Regions from separate parts of the Aliirhizobium cellulosilyticum genome, predicted to be linked through region 4. Evidence: predicted binding sites of a transcription regulator. Region 4 holds the regulator's gene; each other region holds the start of a gene.

Evidence for each region. Region 4 encodes PhoB, which activates phosphate uptake and scavenging genes when phosphate is short. Its sites were predicted from a motif close to TGTCATNNANCTGTCAT; they were not measured.
Region 1: the regulator PhoB is predicted to act here: its motif matches at 1,940-1,956, upstream of GGE33_RS19960 (esterase-like activity of phytase family protein).
Region 2: the regulator PhoB is predicted to act here: its motif matches at 2,176-2,192, upstream of GGE33_RS06105 (1-acyl-sn-glycerol-3-phosphate acyltransferase).
Region 3: the regulator PhoB is predicted to act here: its motif matches at 2,123-2,139, upstream of phnC (phosphonate ABC transporter ATP-binding protein).

What each region holds. Positions count from the first base shown of each region.
Region 1 covers NZ_JACIGW010000005.1:147,708-151,517, reverse strand. Annotated here, with positions in the region: gene GGE33_RS19970 (autotransporter domain-containing protein) at 1-1,076, shown strand, start outside; gene GGE33_RS19965 (inorganic diphosphatase) at 1,228-1,827, shown strand; gene GGE33_RS19960 (esterase-like activity of phytase family protein) at 2,002-3,810, shown strand, end outside.
Region 2 covers NZ_JACIGW010000001.1:1,288,201-1,292,010, reverse strand. Annotated here, with positions in the region: gene GGE33_RS06120 (hypothetical protein) at 1-211, shown strand, start outside; gene GGE33_RS06115 (hypothetical protein) at 373-789, shown strand; gene GGE33_RS06110 (cupin domain-containing protein) at 853-1,242, shown strand; gene GGE33_RS06105 (1-acyl-sn-glycerol-3-phosphate acyltransferase) at 1,247-2,131, opposite strand; gene thrS (threonine--tRNA ligase) at 2,242-3,810, opposite strand, start outside.
Region 3 covers NZ_JACIGW010000002.1:1,038,517-1,042,326, forward strand. Annotated here, with positions in the region: gene phnK (phosphonate C-P lyase system protein PhnK) at 1-762, shown strand, start outside; gene phnL (phosphonate C-P lyase system protein PhnL) at 772-1,482, shown strand; gene GGE33_RS13825 (DapH/DapD/GlmU-related protein) at 1,479-2,096, shown strand; gene phnC (phosphonate ABC transporter ATP-binding protein) at 2,212-3,066, shown strand; gene phnD (phosphonate ABC transporter substrate-binding protein) at 3,154-3,810, shown strand, end outside.
Region 4 covers NZ_JACIGW010000002.1:749,220-753,029, forward strand. Annotated here, with positions in the region: gene GGE33_RS12380 (GcrA family cell cycle regulator) at 1-521, shown strand, start outside; gene GGE33_RS12385 (PACE efflux transporter) at 721-1,155, shown strand; gene phoB (phosphate regulon transcriptional regulator PhoB) at 1,226-1,909, opposite strand; gene phoU (phosphate signaling complex protein PhoU) at 1,939-2,652, opposite strand; gene pstB (phosphate ABC transporter ATP-binding protein PstB) at 2,700-3,515, opposite strand; gene pstA (phosphate ABC transporter permease PstA) at 3,528-3,810, opposite strand, start outside.

The DNA.
Region 1 (3,810 bases), on a different contig from region 4:
CCGCCGATCTCGTATCGGCTGACGGCAATGTTATCATCGGCGAGACCACTACCGGCTCCACCTATATCGCGCGTGTCATCGAAAGCCAGGGCGAGGAAGGCGGCAACGAATGCAACGCTGACGTCTGCGAAGGCGGAAGCGGTATCATCGATACCGCCGAGTTTTTCCCGACTGTCGCGATGGCCAACAACGTCATCGTTCAGAGCGGTGTCAACAATGCCGACACAATCATGTTCGGTGCGCAGGGAGCGCCAATGCGCAATCTGCTGACCGCCGGCCAGAGATCCGTCTGGGGCACGATCGATGGCGGTTATGACAACAGCGATCACGCCGATGGCGGCCTTGCTCTCGGTGAATTTGGTTTTGGTTACGGTATCGCCGATGGCGTCACAGCCCGCTTCGCAGTTGGTGGAACCTATACCGACCAGGATCTGGATGCCGGTGGCGACGTGCGCCAGCGCGGCTTCTACCTGTCACCGGAAGTCTCTGCCGATCTCGGCAATAACGTTTACGCGACGGTTGGCGGTTATTGGGGACGCAGCAGTGTCGACAGCAACCGCGGTTATCTGAACGGTGCCGTCACCGATTATTCCGAAGGCGACACCAATGCTGAAACCTGGGGCGCAAAGATCCGCTTCGACTGGCTGAATGCGGTGACGATCGACGATACGGCGATCACCCCCTATGTCGGCCTTTCCTATGCGCATACCAGGGTTGACGCCTATACGGAAACCGGCGGCTCCTTCCCGGTCGAGTTCGACGGCAGCAGCGATCATTCGACGATCGCCCGTCTCGGTGCGGATTTCGTTCGCCCGCTGAACGACACTGTCCGTCTGCTGGCCAAGGCCGAGCTTGACTACCAGTTCGAAAACCGCGCGACGGCTACGAGCGGCACGTTGACCGGGATCAGCGACTTCAGTCTCGAAGGTCAGGATCTGCAGCAGTTCTGGGCTCGTGGCGGTCTCGGCGCCGAATTTGATCTCGGCAAGGGGGTCGCTTCCTTCATGGTCAACGCCACGACCAAGGGGCAGGACCCGACCGTCTGGCTGCGCAGCAACTATACGGTCAAGTTCTGAGCCGATTTTTTAAGGAATGCTCGCGATGGACGAGGCCCGGTTTATGCCGGGCCTTTTCAGTATGAGAGGTAAACTTTGTAGACGGGAATCTGTCACGGCGTTGTCACAGAGCTCGCTTAGGTGGGACGTCTCATCATGAAAAGGGCCTGCCATGAAATTGCTTCTGACTGCCGCCGCGTTTCTCGTTACCGCGGGCGTAGCTTCTGCCGAATACGTTTCCTATCTCGACTATCCGCAGAAAACCGATGACGGCAAGGAATTCGCCGTCGCCATCGAGATCCCGCAGGGCAGCTTCACCAAATACGAGATCGACGCCAAGACCGGCCATGTCGTGGTTGACCGCTACCAGTCCATGCCGGTCGTTTATCCGGGCAACTACGGCTCGATCACCTCTTCGCTCGGTGGCGACAACGATCCGCTCGACGCCATCGTCTACACCCGCGAGCCAGTCGTTCCGGGCGCCATCATCAAGGTTCGCCCGATCGGTGTTCTGAAGATGATCGATGGCGGCGAGGTCGATGACAAGATTGTTGCCGTACCGACCAGCAAGATCGACCCGACCTACGATAACATCAAGGAAATCACCGATCTGCCGCAGATCGAGCAGGAACGCCTCCAGGCTTTCTTCCGCGTCTACAAGCAGCTCCCGGCGGGCCGCAAGTCTGTCGAACTGAATGGCTTTGACAACGCTGCCCATGCTGAAGGTGAAGTTTCGGAAGCCATCAAGGCTTACAACGCCAAGAAAAAGTGATCTGCCTCATTGCCGGTTACACGATATCGAAGGCCGGCCTTGCCCGGCCTTTTTTCATGCGTTGAGTGCGGTTGGCTCAATCAGTCGATAACGCAACTCATGATGATGAAGCTGTCATTATCGTGTCACGCATCTGGCCCAAAAGCCCACCTGTGGTTTCACGGAGGGCTTTTCATGACATTCTCGACACGCGCCGCCTTGACGGCAATCCTTTTTGCCTCGGTTGCTGCTCCCGCTAGTGCGGAGCAGGTCTTTAACCGTATCGCCTCTTTCCCGGTTGCCCAGAACCTGCCCAAGGGCGAGGACAAGGCGACATCGTCGGAAATCATCACCGCGACTGCGGATGGCAACACGCTGATCTATTCCGACGCGCCGGGAGGCACGATCGGCTTCATCGACATCACTGACGCCAAGGCCCCGAAGGCAGGTGGATCCATCGCCATCGATGGCGAACCGAACTCGGTTGCTGCAGCCGGTCCGAAGGCACTCATCACCATCGACAAGACCGAAGACTTGACGAAGCCTGCCGGCCAACTGGGCATCATCGATATCGCTTCGAAAAAACTTGAAACGACCTGTGATCTCGGCGGTCAGCCGGATTCTGTCGTCGTGGCGCCTGATGGCACATTTGCCGCCATCGCCATCGAAAACCAGCGTGACGAAGACCTGAACGACGGTGCACTGCCGCAACTTCCGGCAGGCGAACTTCTGATCGTCTCGCTGAAAAACGGCGTTCCTGCCTGCGACAGCATCAAGCGCGTTGGCGTGACCGGACTTGCAACAGTCGCCCCGGAAGATCCGGAGCCGGAATTCGTCAACATCAACGCCAATGGCGAGATCGCCCTGACGTTGCAGGAAAACAACCACGTCATCATCATCGACAGCAAGACAGCCAAGGTCACCAGCCACTTCTCCGCCGGTACGGTTGATCTCGAAGGCGTCGATGCCAAGACCGATGGTTCGCTGAATTTTTCGGGCAAGCTGACCGCTGTTCCGCGCGAGCCTGACGCCGTCAAGTGGCTCGGCACTGATCGCCTCGTCATCGCCAATGAAGGCGATTACAAGGGCGGTTCGCGCGGCTTCACCATCTTCGACCGTACCGGGAAGGTTCTCTACGATGCGGGCATGACGCTCGAGCACGAGATTGCCCGCCACGGTCATTTCCCGGAAAAGCGCGCCAAGAACAAGGGCATCGAGCCGGAAGGCATGGAAGCCGCGATCTTCAATGGCCAGCAGTATTTCTTCGTGCTCTCGGAGCGCGGTTCGATGATTGCGGTCTACAAGGATACCGGTGGCGAGCCGGAGCTCGTGCAGCTTCTGCCGTCGGGCGTATCGCCTGAAGGCGCTGTCGCCATTCCGGGCCGCAACCTGCTTGCATCCGCAAATGAAGCCGATCTCGGCGAAGACGGAGGTCCCCGCTCGCATGTGATGATCTATGAGCTTGCCGAAGGCAAGAAGGCCTATCCGACCATCGTTTCCAAGGATGTCGATGGGAAGCTGATCGGTTGGGGCGCGCTGTCGGGTCTCGTTGGTGACGCCGAGAAGGACGGCATCCTCTATGCGGTGAACGATTCCGTTTATGCCATACAGCCGTCGATCTTCACCATCGACACGACAAGCAAGCCGGCCGAGATCACCAATGTCGTCCGCATCACCCGCAACGGCCAGCCGGCGCAGAAGCTCGATATCGAAGGCATCGCACTCGATGGCAAGGGCGGCTTCTGGCTGGCATCGGAAGGCGATAGCGACAAGCTGGTCGGTCACGGTATCTACAACGTCAATGCCAAGGGCGAGATCAAGGCCGAGATCGGCCTGCCTGCCGAACTTCTGGCCGGCGAAAGCCGTTACGGTCTCGAAGGCGTCACCACGACCGGTTCCGGTGACGACCTGACGCTCTGGATGGCAATCCAGCGCGAATGGAAGGATGATCCCAAGGGCCAGGTGAAGCTTCTTTCCTACAAGCCGAAGTCGAAGGAATGGGCA
Region 2 (3,810 bases), on a different contig from region 4:
GACCGCCGCCGGTGACGTCGTCAACGAAAGCGTCAGCGCGTTTTCAACCATGGTCTTGTCGGAAGGCGATTATCTGGCCGTCGCCCGCAACAAGGACAAGACCTATCAGCGCGAGTTCAGCGTCAAGGCCGGCCGCAACACGGATGTCGAGGTCCTGATGCGCAATCCGCGCAACAGCGGCGAAACGGCAGCGGTCGAACCGCAGGATTGAGTTTAGGCGACTGATCGTCGCCTCCCTCTGACCGGTCCAATCTTGAACATTTACACTACAGCGCAATGCATCGCCGCTGATCGATTTTATTCTTGAAGACTCTCTCTGGAGCCTAGTTTTTCCCAGTGGCTTAAAACCTCCGTGATGTAGGAGACGGCGACATGTTCGATCAACCTGACGGCTGGAGAGCAACAAAACCGAACGAACGCGCACTTTTGATGCATCTGCTGCGGGGCGATTTTCAAGGAAAGGCAGAAATTCTCCAGCAGATGGCGTCGCTGCAAGTGATGTCCATCGACCAGAAAGGAAGCCTGAAGCTTAGCACTGACGGGCCTCTGGCTGACGTGAAGGACAATGATGCCCCGTCGCCGCGCGCAAACGACTTCATACCCGTTGAAGGCTTCTATGATGATGGCACTTCAGATGGTTGGAGCCCCATTCGCATGGCAAGATTAGTCAGACTGGCACTGCATGTGACGAATGGTAGAATATCCGAACTCGAAATCTACAAAGAGGACGGGAGCCCGTTCATAATGGATCCATACGAAGTCGACCTTAAGAAGGTACATTTCTACTGACGCGCTTGTCACGTTTGACGACACCTAGTTCATGCACCTAGTCTGACGCCAGGGAGAGACGTGATGATCCGCAGAGACTTCGATCCTGACACCGTCATGCCCGATGGCAGACCGCCCGCCAAAGGCATGGTTTTCGATCCCAAGGCAGAGGGCGCGTGGCGCGGTTCGTTGCACGGCGAAGTGATCAACGGTCCGGTTACCGTTCTCGCCTATGGCAATGATACGCCCGGACAGGGGCCGAAGCTGCATGTCCACCCCTATGACGAAACCTTCATCGTCATCGCCGGGAGAGCGAGGTTCTTTGTCGGTGACGACGTGATCGAGGCTGGCGCGGGAGAAGCAGTTCTCGGCCCGGCGGGCATTCCGCACAGGTTCGAAAATCTCGGCCCCGGACGCCTGCAGACGATCGACATTCATCATTCGCCCAGATGGATCCAGACGGACCTGGATTGAGAAATCAGGCCGCTTCCTTGCGAATCGCTTCTTGCGCAGCCTGCCTTTTCTCCTGAAACCTAGCCAGACGCGAGCGCTTGACCGGACGCATCGAAAACACCGCGTCATGGAGCACCGTCAGCAGGTCCTTGCGTTCCTTGATGCTGGAAAGTTCTTCCCAGGTCATCATCGCCCCGACACGCGCCCGGATCGAGCTGCCGGAAAGCCGCTTGAACTCGCGGATCAGCAATGACAGCCTGAGCGTCAGCGACAGCTTGCTCGCAATGTGGAAGAGCGGGCCGTTCTGGCCTTCGAAATAGATCGGCACGACATTGGCCTTGGCGGTCTGCACCAGCTTTGCCGCAAAAATCTTCCAGGGAAGATCCTGCGCCATGCCGAAACCCTTCTTCGCGGTGGCGACGCCGCCGGCTGGAAAGATGATGATCGTCACGCCTTCCTTCAGAAGCTTCAGCGCTTCGTGGCGGGTCTGCATGTTGATCGCCAGCGCTTCCTTCGTTTCCTCGAAGGAGACAGGCAGCGAATAGGGCGCCATTTCCGGCACCTTCAGCAGTTCGTCATTGATCAGGACACGGAACGGTCGGCCAAGCTGTTCGGCCATGGCCAGAACAGCAATTCCGTCGCCGATGCCGAACGGATGGTTGGCGACGATGACGAGCGGACGCCCGTGCTCGACAACAGGCAGCCACTCCCCCTGCACGTCGAGTTCGACATCGATGAGATCGAGCATCTTGCCGAACACGCGATCGGTCTTGCCGACGATGTCCTTGCGCCAGATGTCATAGAGGCGGGCATAACGGTCGCGGCCGGATAGTCCCTCGATGGAGCGGATAAACCAACGCTTGAGGCGCGGATCGCGCTCGTTGGCGTAAGAGAGTTCCTTGAAGCGCATTCTGTCTCCGCGGAAGCTCCGCCCATTCATCACGAGCTTATAATATTTCAGTCCGATGACAATATTCTGACAGCGCCCGTGCATGACGGGCGCTGTCGATGTTTCAAAGATCAGGCAGCCTTGACCTTGGCAGCCTTGCGGCGCTTGACGTCCGGCGGCGTAGCTTCATCGACCAGCGAGGCAAGTGCCTCGTCGAGCGACATGGCCGTCTGCGCTTGCGAGCCGAGGCGACGGATGTTGACCGAACGCTGCTCTGCTTCCTGACGGCCGCAGACGATGATCACCGGAACCTTGGCAACTGAATGCTCTCGGACCTTGTAGTTGATCTTTTCGTTGCGGAAGTCGGTTTCGACCTGCAGGCCGGCCTCGCGCAGCGCTTCCGCAACCTCGCGACCGTAGTCGTCGGCATCAGACGTGATGGTTGCAACGACGACCTGCGTCGGCGCGAACCACAGCGGCATATGGCCCGCGAAGTTTTCGATCAGGATGCCGAGGAAACGTTCCATCGAGCCGCAGATGGCGCGGTGGATCATCACCGGCTGCGTCTTTTCCGAGTTCTGGTCGATATAGAAGGCGCCGAAACGTTCCGGCAGGTTGAAGTCGACCTGCGTCGTGCCGCACTGCCATTCACGGCCAATCGCGTCCTTCAGCGTATATTCGAACTTCGGACCGTAGAACGCGCCCTCGCCCGGCAGGATGCCGGTTTTGATGCGGCCGCCCGACTGTTCCTCGATCGTCTTCAACACATCCGTCATCACGCTTTCGGCGCGATCCCACAGAGCGTCGGTGCCGACGCGCTTTTCAGGACGCATGGACAGTTTGACGACGACTTCCTCGAAGCCGAAATCTTCATAGACCGACAGGATCAGCGCGTTGATGCGCAGGCATTCCGCCGCCAGCTGTTCGTCGGTGCAGAAGACGTGCGCATCGTCCTGCGTGAAGCCGCGCACGCGCATCAGGCCGTGAAGCGCGCCCGAAGCTTCGTAGCGATGCACGAGACCGAATTCCGCAAGACGGATCGGCAGTTCGCGGTAAGACTTCAGACCATGCTTGAAGATCTGCACGTGACCCGGGCAGTTCATCGGCTTCAGCGCGAAGACGCGGTTATCCGCCTCCTCGTCCTTCGGGTGAGTGAAGGCGTAGGCGGATTTTACCGCGAACATGTTTTCCTGGTACCAGCCCCAGTGACCCGAGGTTTCCCAAAGCGAGGCGTCAAGCACCTGCGGTGCATTGACCTCTTCATAGGTGCCGGCCAGACGGCGGCGCATATAGGCCGTCAGCGTCTGGAACATGCGCCAGCCCTTGCCGTGCCAGAACACCACGCCCGGACCTTCTTCCTGGAAATGGAAGAGATCCATTTCGCGGCCGAGCTTGCGGTGATCGCGCTTTTCGGCTTCGGCGAGAACGTGGAGATACTGGTCCAGTTCTTCCTGGGTCGCCCAGGCCGTACCGTAGATGCGCGTCAGCATGGGCTTGGTGGAATCGCCGCGCCAGTATGCGCCGGCAACCTTCATCAGCTTGAAGGCAGTGCCGATCTGGCCAGTCGAGGCCATGTGCGGACCACGGCAGAGGTCGAACCAGCCGCCCTGATTGTAGATCTTCAGCTCCTGGCCTTCCGGGATCATGTCGACCAGCTCGACCTTGTAGGCCTCGCCCTTGTCGGCAAACACGTCCTTCGC
Region 3 (3,810 bases), 290 kb from region 4:
CTTCTCAAAGTCAGCGGTGTGTCGAAATTCTATGGCAGCCGGATCGGCTGCAAGGATGTTAATTTCGAGCTTTGGCCCGGCGAAGTGCTGGCGATCGTCGGCGAATCCGGTTCGGGCAAGACGACGCTTCTGAATTGCATCTCCACTCGCCTGCTGCCTACTGCCGGCAGTGTCGAATACCGGATGCGCGACGGCAATTTTCGCGATCTCTATCACATGAGCGAGGCAGAGCGCCGTCTCCTGATGCGCACCGACTGGGGTTTCGTTCACCAGAACCCGGCGGACGGGCTGCGCATGGCCGTTTCTGCCGGCGCCAATGTCGGCGAGCGGCTGATGGCGGTCGGCGACCGTCATTACGGCAAGATCCGCGAAACGGCGACGGACTGGCTCGGTCGGGTAGAAATCTCCGCCGACCGGATCGACGACCAGCCGCGCGCCTTCTCCGGCGGCATGCGCCAGCGCCTGCAGATCGCCCGCAATCTCGTCACCGGCCCGCGTCTGGTCTTCATGGACGAGCCGACCGGCGGTCTCGATGTTTCGGTGCAGGCACGCTTGCTCGATCTCGTTCGTGGCCTCGTCAACGATCTGGGCCTGGCGGCAATCGTCGTCACACATGACCTTGCGGTCGCACGCCTGCTGTCGCACCGGATGATGGTGATGAAGGACGGACATGTCATCGAACACGGACTGACAGACCGGGTGCTCGACGATCCGCGCGAGCCCTACACCCAGCTTCTCGTTTCCTCGATCCTACAAGTATAGGAGATCCAGATGGCCACTCCCCTCGTCGTCTCGGAAGTCTTCAAGAGCTTCACCATGCATCTGCGCGACGGTATCAAGCTTCCGGTCGTCAACGACGTGAACTTTTCCGTCGCCTCGGGCGAATGCGTCGTGCTCGGCGGCCCGTCGGGCATCGGTAAAAGCTCGATCCTGAAAATGCTCTACGGCAACTATGCCGTCGATGCCGGCCAGATTCTCGTCGACCACAAGGACCGGATCGTCGATATCGCCAGCGCCGACCCGCGCACGATCATCGAGGTGCGTCGTCATACGATGGGTTATGTCAGCCAGTTCCTGCGCACCGTGCCGCGCGTCGCTGCAATCGATGTCGTCGCCGAGCCTCTTGTCGTGCGCGGCGTCGAGGCAGCTATTGCGAAAGAGAATGCGGCCGAGCTTCTTTCGAGGCTCAACCTGCCGCGCGAATTGTGGTCGCTGCCGCCATCTACCTTCTCCGGCGGCGAGCAGCAGCGCGTCAATATCGCTCGCGGTTTCATCACCAGCCATCGCGTCCTGCTTCTGGATGAACCGACCGCCTCGCTCGATGCCATCAATCGCCGCGTTGTGGTCGAGATGATCGCCGCGAAGAAGAAAGAGGGCGTCGCCATGCTTGGTATCTTCCATGACGAGGAAGTGCGCGAGGCAGTCGCAGACCGTATTCTCGACGTCAGTGCCTTTTCTCCACGGAAGGCCATTGCGGCATGAGCAGGAAACTGACCGAGGCGCCGAATATCCACGAAACGGCAAGCGTGACGAACGCGACGCTCGGACGCTACACGGAAGTGGCCGAGCGCTGCCGCCTGGATGAAGTGGAGTTTGGTGACTATTCCTATATCGAGCGCGATGGCTCGATCTGGTGCGCCACGATCGGCAAGTTCGTCAACATTGCCGCCGCAGTGCGTATCAACGCCACCAACCATCCCATGCAGCGCGCAACGCTTCATCACTTCACCTATCGCGCCGCCTATTATTGGGATGACGCGGATATGGAAAAGGAGTTCTTCGACTGGCGTCGGGAACACCGGATCGCGATCGGTCATGACGTCTGGATCGGCCACGGCGCCACTCTGCTGCCGGGTGTGAATGTCGGAAATGGCGCGGTGATCGGCGCCGGCGCTGTCGTCTCCAAGGATGTCGCGCCTTACACCATCGTCGGCGGTGTGCCGGCCAAACTGATCCGCGAGCGCTTTACCAAGAAAATCGGAGAAGAAATGGACCGGCTCGCTTGGTGGGATTGGGATCATAAGAAGTTACGCAGCGCACTCGAAGATTTCAGGACACTTTCAGCAGAGGATTTTCTTGCGCGCCATGCGTTGTAACGAAAGCGTTACAGAAGCGTCACACTTGTAATCAAACTGACATCGAATCGACATTCAGACTTCATCAACCAAGTCTAATCCGATCCCCACCAGGGGATTGGACAGGCATTAGAACATGAAGTTTGAACTGAGGAATATCACTCGACGTTTCGGCGATCGTATCGCGGTCAATGCCGTCAATGTAGAGATTCCCCAGGGCCAGATGGTCGGCATTATCGGCCGGTCCGGTGCCGGCAAGTCCACCCTTCTGCGGATGATCAACCGCCTGCAGGAGCCGAGTTCCGGCTCTATCCATTTCGGCAGCGTCGAAGTGTCCTCACTGAAGGGCGCCGGATTGCGCAACTGGCAGCGTGACTGCGCGATGATCTTCCAGCAGTTCAATCTCGTGCCACGCCTCGACGTGCTGACCAATGTCATGCTCGGTCGCCTGAACCACCGTTCTACGATCATGAGCCTGCTCAACATCTTTTCCGACGACGAGCGACTGGCAGCCATTGCGGCGCTCGAACGTCTCGGTATCGAACAGACCGCGATGCAGCGCGCCGGAACGCTTTCGGGCGGCCAGCAACAGCGTGTGGCGATTGCCCGTGCGCTGATGCAGGCGCCGAAGATGCTGCTTGCCGACGAGCCGATTGCTTCGCTCGATCCGCTCAACGCCAAGATCGTGATGGATGCGCTGCGCGATATCAACGAGCGTGAAGGCATTACCGTCATTACCAACCTGCACACGCTCGATACCGCCCGCAGCTATTGCGAGCGGATCATCGGCATGGCTCATGGCAGCGTTGTCTTCGACGGCACTCCAGCTGAACTCACGGCGGCTGCCGTGCAGGAAATCTACGGCTCCGACAAGGATGGCGCCGGCATCGACGAAACGATGACCTCGACCAGCATCAACATTCCCGCAGCACAGGCTAGCCGGGAACAGCAATCGGGCGGGATCGGTTCGCTGGCGAGCGCCAGCGCCTGATACCCGCACCCAGATCGACAGCCCGCGTAAAGGGCAAACCATTCATTCATGACCCAACTCCGGATGATCCGGAAACAGGAGATCACCATGCTGAAGAAAACTCTTCTCGCTGCCGTTGCACTCAGCGTGCTCGCCGGCTCCGCAATGGCACAGGACGTCAAGGTTCTGCGCATCGGTCTCGACGGCTCGGAAAACGAAGCCGACCAGATCCGCAACACCCAGTGTGTTGCCGATGGCCTCAAGGCTGCGACCGGCGTTCCGGAAGTCCAGATCTTCCCGTCGCCGGACTATAACGGCGTCATCCAGGGCCTGCTCGGCGGCACGATCGACATCGCTTCGATGGGCGCCTCCTCCTATGCCGCCATCGCAATCAAGGACCCGAAGGCTGTCGACCCGATCCTGACCTACACCCAGTCGGACGGTTCCAGCGGTTACTACTCGATCATGGTCGCCCGCAAGGATTCAGGCATCAAGACGCTCGCCGACCTGAAGGGAAAGAAGCTCGGCTTCGCCGACCCGGACTCGACCTCCGGCTATCTCGTCCCGAACGTCGCCCTGCCGAAGGAAATCGGCGCACCGGTGAAGGAATACTTCTCTGAAACCGGCTTCGGCGGCGGTCACGAGAACCTCGTTCTTGCCGTTCTCGACAAGAAGTTCGATGCCGGCACGACCTTCGGTTCGGGCGTTGGCAAGTGGGAAGACGGTTACACCGGCGGCAACCTGCACCAGATGGTCAACAAGGGT
Region 4 (3,810 bases):
GCGTTGAAAAACTGAAAAGGTTGTGGTCGGAAGGCTTGAGCGCCAGCCAGATCGCCGCACAACTTGGAGGCGTAAGCCGCAATGCCGTGATCGGCAAGGTCCATCGCCTCAACCTGCCGGGCCGCGCAAAGGCGGGCGGCACAATCGCGACGAACCGTACGGCAAAGCGCCCAGCAGCAACTACTTCCCGTCCCCAGCAGACATTCGCCACCCGTCCGGCAGCACGCCCGGTCGCCCGTCCGGTCGGCGCAACCGCGCTCAAGGAAGAGGTCGAGTTCGAGGCTTCGCAGGAACTGGTCTACCGTCCCGCTTCCAACGTTGTCCTGCCGATTTCCCGCAAGCTGGCGCTGACCGAATTGACCGAACGCACCTGCAAGTGGCCCGTCGGCGATCCGCTGACGGACGATTTCCACTTCTGTGGCTGTGAGTCCCCGGATAATTCGCCTTACTGCACCTACCATGCGAAGCTCGCCTACCAGCCGGTCAACGAGCGCCGCCGTCCGAGCGCTGCACGGGCGTAAAGTTCGGCACCATAAACAACGATCAAGCGGGCTTCGGCCCGCTTTTTTGTTTGCCGTGCTGCGGGTTCTGCAAGGCAGCCTTGCCCGCCTGCGCCTTGCCTCCTGCGCCACAAACACCTATCTGAAAAGGCGTGAGGACGACCTCCCCCAGAATGGGCATTGATGCCGGGACGACCCGGATAACCCAATGGGGTATAAAATGCGCACGACACGCGACCGTATTCGTCACGCAATCAGCTTCGAAATCATCGGGCTTGCGATTTTCACACCGCTCGCCTCTTTCGTCTTCGGCATACCGGTCGAACATATCGGTGTCGTCGGGATCGTTTCGGCAACGCTGGCGACCGGCTGGAACTATCTCTACAATCTCGGCTTCGACCACCTGATGCAGACGTATCGCGGCGGTACGCAGAAAACCATGGCGCTGCGCGTTGCACATGCCGTGCTGTTCGAACTCGGACTGCTGATCGTGCTCATGCCGTTCATCGCTTGGTATCTGGGCGTGAGCCTGATGCAGGCGCTCGTGATGGATATCTCGTTCGCCCTGTTCTACCTGGTCTATGCGTTCTTCTTCAATCTGGCCTACGACCGGATCTTTCCGCTGCCTGAGTGGCAGGAAGAAGCCAAGGCCTGAAATGCTTCAGCCCGAGGCGGATGACCGCACTCGGGCTGAGAAACCTGCATTCCAGATGCTATCCCGCGTATCAGGATTCCATCGAATAGCCGGCACCGCGAACGGTGCGGATGACATCCTGCATGTTGGAGAAGTTCAGCGCCTTGCGCAGGCGGCCGACATGCACGTCGACGGTGCGTTCGTCGACATAGATATCGTGGCCCCAGACGCCATCCAGAAGCTGGGAGCGCGAGAAGACGCGGCCAGGCGAGACCATGAGGAATTCCAGGAGACGGAATTCGGTCGGGCCAAGGCGTACTTCACGGCTCTTGCGATGAACGCGATGGGTCTCGCGATCCAGTTCGATATCACCGCATTTCAAGACGCTGGAGAGAACCTCGGGCTTGGCACGGCGCAACATCGCCTTGACACGCGCCATCAGTTCCGGCGTCGAGAACGGCTTGACGACATAGTCGTCGGCACCGGTCGCCAGACCGCGAACACGTTCGCTTTCCTCGCCGCGCGCTGTCAGCATGATGATCGGCAGGCGCTCGGTCTCTGGCCGCATGCGCAGGCGCCGGCACAATTCGATGCCGGAAACGCCTGGCAGCATCCAGTCGAGAACCAGAAGATCCGGAGCACGCTCCTGAAGCCTGATTTCGGCCTCATCACCTCTCAGAATGGTTTCGACCTCGTAGCCTTCGGCTTCGAGATTATAACGGAGGAGGACGCTGAGCGCCTCCTCGTCTTCCACGACCGCAATTCTCGGCTGCATACTAGATACACTCCATCAGACAGGCAAAATCAGTCAGCAATCGCGCCGACGGTGTTCGCCGTATCGTCCTTGGGACGCTCGCCTTCCGGCACAGCACCCGTCGTCATGTAGTAGATGGTTTCCGCGATGTTGGTCGCGTGGTCACCGATACGCTCGATGTTCTTGGCGCAGAACAGAAGATGCGTGCAGGTGGTGATGTTGCGCGGATCTTCCATCATGTAGGTCAGGAGTTCGCGGAAAAGCGACGTGTACATGGCGTCGATTTCTTCGTCGCGCAGGCGGATCGCTTCTGCCTTTTCGGCCGAACGGCTGGCATAGACATCCAGCACTTCCTTGAGCTGTACAGCCGCGAGATCGGAGAGGTGTTCCAGACCGCGGGCGAGCTTGCGGGGAACGCCATGGCCCTGAACCGCAATGACGCGCTTGGCGGTGTTCTTGCCGAGATCGCCGACGCGTTCCAGATCGGCTGCGATGCGCAGCGTCCCGATGATTTCGCGCAGGTCGGCAGCCATCGGCTGACGCTTGGCGATAGTGACGATCGCCTTGTCCTGGATCTCGCGCTCGGCGTGATCCAGGATCACGTCGTCGGAGATAACCTTCTGGGCCAGGGCAGAGTCACCATTGACCAGGGCGCGCACGGCATCGCCGCACATCTGTTCCGCAAGGCCACCCATTTCCGAGATGCGGCGGCGCAGATACTTCAGTTCTTCGTCGTAGGCCGACAGGATATGACTTGATACCATCTCTTTGTCCTCAAAATCCGTAGCAGCGGGCAACAGGCAACGGCCAATCAGCCGAAGCGGCCCATGATGTAATCCTGGGTGCGCTGGTCATCCGGATTGGTGAACATCTTGTCCGTGTCGTTCTCTTCGACCAGCTGGCCAAGGTGGAACATGGCGGTACGCTGGGATACGCGGGCGGCCTGCTGCATCGAGTGGGTGACGATAACGATCGTATAGTTGGCGCGCAGTTCGTGGATCAGTTCCTCGACCTTTGCGGTGGCGATCGGGTCGAGCGCCGAGCAGGGTTCGTCCATCAGGATGACTTCCGGCGAAACTGCAACCGCACGGGCGATGCAGAGACGCTGCTGCTGACCACCGGAGAGACCGGTCCCGCCTTCATGAAGACGATCCTTGACTTCCGCCCAGAGGCCGGCGCGCTGAAGGCTGGCTTCGACGATCTGGTCCATATCCGCCTTGTTGCGGGCCAGACCATGGATGCGCGGGCCGTAGGCGATGTTTTCATAAATCGACTTCGGGAACGGGTTCGGCTTCTGGAACACCATGCCGACGCGGGCGCGAAGTTCCACGACATCGATTTCCTTGTCGTAGATATCATCTTCATCAAGGGTGATCTTGCCGGTGACGCGGCAGCCCTCGATCGTGTCGTTCATGCGGTTGAGCGTGCGCAGGAAGGTCGACTTGCCGCAACCCGAGGGGCCGATCAGCGCCGTCACCGTGTTTTCGCGGACATTCAGGTTCACGTCGAAAAGCGCGCGCTTCTCGCCGTAATAGACTGATACGTCCTTGCCAATCATCTTGTACGCGACTTCATTCATCTTCTTGTCCAGCGCCTTCTCAACTGCTGCTTCTGACAACATATTCATTGTGTCGATCTCCTACCAACGGCGTTCGAAGCGCCGACGCAACAGAATTGCACCAACATTCATGACCACGAGGAACAGGAGCAGGATGATGATCGCTCCCGAAGTTCTTTCGACGAAGGCGCGTTCCGCCTCGTTTGCCCACATGTAGATCTGCACCGGCAGTGCTGTCGACGGATCCATCGGCGTCGTCGGATAGTTGGCGACGAAGGCGACCATGCCGATCAGGAGCAGCGGTGCGGTTTCGCCGAGAGCATGCGCCAGGCCGATGATCGTACCGGTCAGGATGCCCGGCATG